Regions from separate parts of the Streptomyces sp. NPDC002853 genome, predicted to be linked through region 1. Evidence: predicted binding sites of a transcription regulator. Region 1 holds the regulator's gene; the other holds the start of a gene.
The links. The regulator HspR, encoded in region 1, represses chaperone genes until heat shock. The targets are predictions, from matches to a motif close to TTGAGNNNNNNNNNCTCAA.
Positions count from the first base shown of each region.

Region 2: lon (endopeptidase La) is a predicted target of HspR. The motif match lies at 1,272-1,290, and genes of this name have one in related genera.

Region 1 covers NZ_JBSFUS010000010.1:178,811-181,200, reverse strand. Annotated here, with positions in the region: gene ACWD02_RS27745 (LuxR C-terminal-related transcriptional regulator) at 1-105, shown strand, start outside; gene ACWD02_RS27740 (nucleoside deaminase) at 126-602, opposite strand; gene ACWD02_RS27735 (hypothetical protein) at 602-1,114, opposite strand; gene ACWD02_RS27730 (heat shock protein transcriptional repressor HspR) at 1,217-1,681, opposite strand; gene dnaJ (molecular chaperone DnaJ) at 1,683-2,390, opposite strand, start outside.
Region 2 covers NZ_JBSFUS010000003.1:158,885-161,274, forward strand. Annotated here, with positions in the region: gene lon (endopeptidase La) at 1-1,249, opposite strand, end outside; gene ACWD02_RS08605 (rhomboid-like protein) at 1,383-2,129, opposite strand; gene ACWD02_RS08610 (spermidine synthase) at 2,294-2,390, shown strand, end outside.

The sequences.
Region 1 (2,390 bases):
GCGCGCGTCCACATCGCGAAGCTCGCCGCCAGGCTGAACAGTCACAGCCGGGCCCAACTCGGCTATCTCATCGACAGGTCGGGCCTGCTGGACCCGGACGCCTGAACCACCGGCCAGGAAACGCCTCAGCCCTTCGCATGCAACCGCCGATGCAACTCCCTGATCTCGTCCGTCAGTTCAGGGGCCGGGCCCTCCACCCTCACGTTGGGGGCGATCTCGTTGATCGGGAGGGATGTGACCGGGGGCGGTGGGGCGTTGAAATGCTTCAGCCATTGGGAGAGCTGGGTGGAGGACGCCGCGTAGACGATTCGGCTCAGGCCCACCCAGCCGTGGGCCGCCGCGCACATGGGGCAGTGTTCGCCCGAGGTGTAGACCGTTGCCCTCGCTCGCTCGTCGGGGGTCATGTGGTCCGCCGACCAGCGGGCCAGTTCGAACTCGGGGTGGCGGGTGTGGTCGCCGCCCGCGACGCGGTTGCGGTCCTCCTTCAGGACCTTGCCGTCGCCCGACACCAGGAGCGAGCCGAAGGGTTCGTCGCCCGCCTCCAGGGCCTCCTCGGCCAGTTCCACGCAGCGGCGCAGGTGCTTCAGGTCCGTGGCATCCATCAGGACTCCGTCCAGGTTCGTAGCAGGTCCTCGCGCTCCGCCAGCCGCGGCGTGCCGCCCTCGTGGCGCCTGCCCCACTCCGCCATCGCGGCCAGCGTGGTCCGCAGGGTCGCCTCGCCCCGCGTCATGCGGGCCAGGAGCGCCTGGGACAGGTCGTACTCCGTCTGTGAGTACCCCGACGCCGCCGCCGTGTACACCGTCAGGTCCGTGTCGCTCTCCTCGCCGGGGACGCCCGTGACCCGCAGCGTCATCGTCGGGGCCTCGTCCTCCCCTCCCAGGCCGAGTGTCAGCGCCATGTCCACCAGGACGCCCACCCGGCGCTTCATGGACGTCACCGGGACGTCCCGCGCCACCAGGGCGTGCACGTCCTCCCAGAGCCACAGGCCCGACTGCTTGTCGCCCAGGGCCATCACGCCCTCCGGCGTCAGCCGCACGCCCGCCGCGAGGCCCGACGGCTTCGCGCCCACGTACACATCGCCCTCGGCGATCCAGAAAAGTCCCACCATGGCCATGGCGGCCCCCTACTCCCCCAGCGAAAATCTTCAGGTCGTTCGCGCCAACGCGCGTCGGGGCCGGGAGGTTCCCCTCCCGGCCCCGACCTGAGCGTACGAAAACTACTGCTCCGTCGTCCTCTTCGGACGCCACACCACCAGCGCGCTCGCCTGCTGCACGTCCTGGTACGGGACCAGGTCGCGGCGGTACGACGCGTGAACCGCCGCCTCGCGCTGCTGCATCGCGGCAGCCGCGCCCTCGACGGCGCTGGACAGTTCCACCACTCTCGCCTGCAGCGCCGCGACCTGGTTCTCCAGCTCGATGATGCGCTTGATGCCGGCGAGGTTGATGCCCTCTTCCTGCGACAACTGCTGCACTGTGCGCAGCAGTTCGATGTCGCGGGCGGAGTAGCGACGGCCGCGGCCCGCCGTGCGGTCCGGGGAGACCAGACCGAGGCGGTCGTACTGCCGCAGGGTCTGCGGATGGAGGCCCGAAAGCTGGGCGGCCACGGAGATGACGTAGACCGGCGTCTCGTCGGTCAGTTGGTACGCCCGCCCAAAATTGGACTGTCGACGACGGCCGTCCATCTCATGCTCCCTTCGCGGCCTGGAACAGTTCTGCCCGCGGATCGTCGTCCGCAGTCGCCTCGCGGTAGGTCTCCAGGGCTTCCTTCGCCTGGTCGCTCAACGACGTCGGTACGGATACCTCCACCGTCACCAGGAGATCGCCCCGCGAGCCGTCCTTGCGCACCGCGCCCTTGCCCCGCGCCCGCATCGTACGACCGTTGGGGGTGCCCGGAGGCAGCTTCAGGGTGACCGGCGGGCCGCCCAGGGTGGGGACCTTCACCTCGCCGCCCAGTGCCGCCTCGGCGAACGTCACCGGCACCGTCACCGTCAGGTTGTCGCCCTTGCGGCCGAAGACCGGGTGGGTGTCGACGTGCACGACGACGTACAGGTCGCCCGCCGGGCCGCCCCGTTCACCGGGACCGCCCTTTCCGCGCAGCCGGATCCGCTGGCCGTCCGAGACGCCCGCCGGAATCCGCACCTGCATCGTGCGCGACGACTTCGCCCGGCCCGAGCCCTTGCAGACGTCGCAGGCGTCCTGGGCGATGAGCCCGCGGCCCTTGCAGTCCACGCAGGGATCGGTGAGGGAGAAACCGCCGCCGCCGCCCCGCGTGACCTGGCCCGTGCCGACGCACGTCGGGCACACGCGCGGTGTGCCGTTCTTGTCGCCGGTGCCGGAACAGGCCTTGCAGGGCGCCTGGGAGGACATCCGGAGCGGGACCGTGGCCCCGTC
Region 2 (2,390 bases), on a different contig from region 1:
CCCCGACGTACGTACGACGGTGTCCGCGGATCTCCGCCTCGTCGCGTACGCCGCCGAGCGCCACCCGCACGAACTTGCGGCCCATGGCGTGCGCGACGGACTCGCCGAGCGAGGTCTTGCCGACGCCAGGAGGACCCACCAGGGCGAGCACCGCGCCGCCACGGCGGCCGCCGACGACCCCGAGGCCACGGTCGGCGCGCCGCTTGCGCACGGCGAGGTACTCGGTGATGCGCTCCTTCACGTCCTCAAGGCCCGCGTGCTCGGCGTCGAGGACGTTCTGGGCGCCCTTGATGTCGTACTCGTCCTCGGTCCGTTCGTTCCAGGGGAGTTCGAGGACGGTGTCGAGCCAGGTCCTGATCCAGGAACCCTCGGGCGACTGGTCGCTGGAACGCTCCAGCTTGTCGACCTCCTTGAGGGCGGCCTCGCGGACGTGTCCGGGGAGGTCGGCTGCTTCGACACGGGTGCGGTAGTCGTCGGACTCCTCACCGTCCTGCTCGCCGTTGATCTCACGCAGCTCCTTGCGCACGGCGTCGAGCTGGCGCCGGAGCAGGAACTCGCGCTGCTGCTTGTCGACGCCTTCCTGTACGTCCTTGGCGATGGACTCGGCGACATCCTGCTCGGCGAGGTGCTCGCGCAGCTGCTCGGTGGCGAGCTTGAGGCGGGCGACCGGGTCGCCGGTCTCCAGGAGCTCGATCTTCTGATCGGTGGAGAGGAAGGGTGAGTATCCGGAGTTGTCGGCGAGCGCGGAGACGTCGTCGATCTGCGTGACGCGGTCCACGACCTGCCAGGCACCGCGCTTCTTGAGCCAGCTGGTGGCCAGCGCCTTGTACTCCTTGACCAGCTCGGCCACGGCACCGGGCAGGGGGTCGGGCACGGTCTCGTCGACCTTGACGCCTTCCACCCAGAGCGCGGCGCCGGGCCCGGTCGTCCCGGCGCCGATCCGCACGCGGCCACGGCCGCGGATCAGGGCGCCGGGGTCGCCGTCGGAGAGGCGGCCGACCTGTTCGACGGTGCCGAGGACGCCGGTCGCGGCGTACGTCCCGTCGATGCGCGGAACAAGAAGGACCTGCGGCTTGCTGCTCCCATCGGAGCGTGCGGCGGCCTGGGCCGCCTCGACCGCGGCGCGCACCTCGGTGTCGGACAGGTCGAACGGAACCACCATGCCGGGCAGGACAACCTCGTCGTCGAGCGGCAGCACGGGCAGTGTCAGCGGTGTGGACGGCTTCGACTCGGCGGACTCAGTAGTCATGATCTCCCCTTCGGCATTCAAGTTGAGCTATGTGGACTCAATGCTCGTGAGTCCATGAATGTTCCCCAAGGGATGTTCGCTGTGAGCGATCACTTCGGCACGTGCGGGAAGGCAGGCGGCAACGAGTGGTCGGTCAGGCGGGCCGGCGCCACCGTCGCACCAGCGGCCACGTGGCGACGCCGATCGACAGGGCCAGCAAGTGGCCCCAATTCGTCATCGGGTCCGCGAACGCGATCAGGTCGTCGATCAGCATGCCGCCGAAGCCGGCGAGCACCAGCCACCGGAGCCATGGCCTGAAGAGCCCGGCCAGCGCTCCGACACTCGCCGCGACACCGAAGCTGATGCCGTAGTCGAGGCGGTGCAGGGAGCTGTCGGGCAGATGCCCCGCGAGAACCGAGAGGCCGACGGGGACCTCGGTCGCGAGGGTGGCCACGACATGACCGAGCAGGAAGACGCCCGCCGTGCGCAGCGCGCCGACACGGCGTTCGAGGGCCGTGAGGACCAGCAGGAAGCCGATCGCGTACGGCGACGCGATGCCGCCCGCGATCCACAGCGCGCTGGCCACCAGGACGAGCAGCGGCTGCTGCGCCAGGTGCGCGACGTCCGTACTGGAGTGCCGGTGCAGGTCCGAGATCAGGGACGGGTCCGCGTACTGCGCCAGGAGCGACGTCAAGGCGAGGACCGCGGCGTAGCCGAACGTGAAGGGCGTGCCCGTGGGGGTCGGAAGCAGGCGCCAGAGGCGTGGGCGCCGGACGGGCGCGGTCGTCACCTCGGGGGCGGTCACCTCGGGTGCGCGCTCCCGTTGTCGCGGGATGGCGTCCAGGCCGGGCGGGGCCGTCTCCTCGGGCGCCGTGGGGGCGGCCGACGCGCTCGGGTCCAAGGTGAGACGCTCCTTCCGTCATGTCCACCCTTTGCCGATCTTTCCGGCACTGTCTATGACCCGTGCCACGACCCGCGCCACGTGAGACGCGAATCACAGCAACCCGCCGGGCCGTGTTCGCGTCCGCCCCGAATCGCACCCATGGCGGTCATACCCTGACCGCCATGCACACCCACATCGACGCCCCCGTCGTCATCGACCGGCGTGAGGGGCCGTACGGCGAGGTCGTACTGCGGCGCCATGGTGAGCTTCTGCAGATCA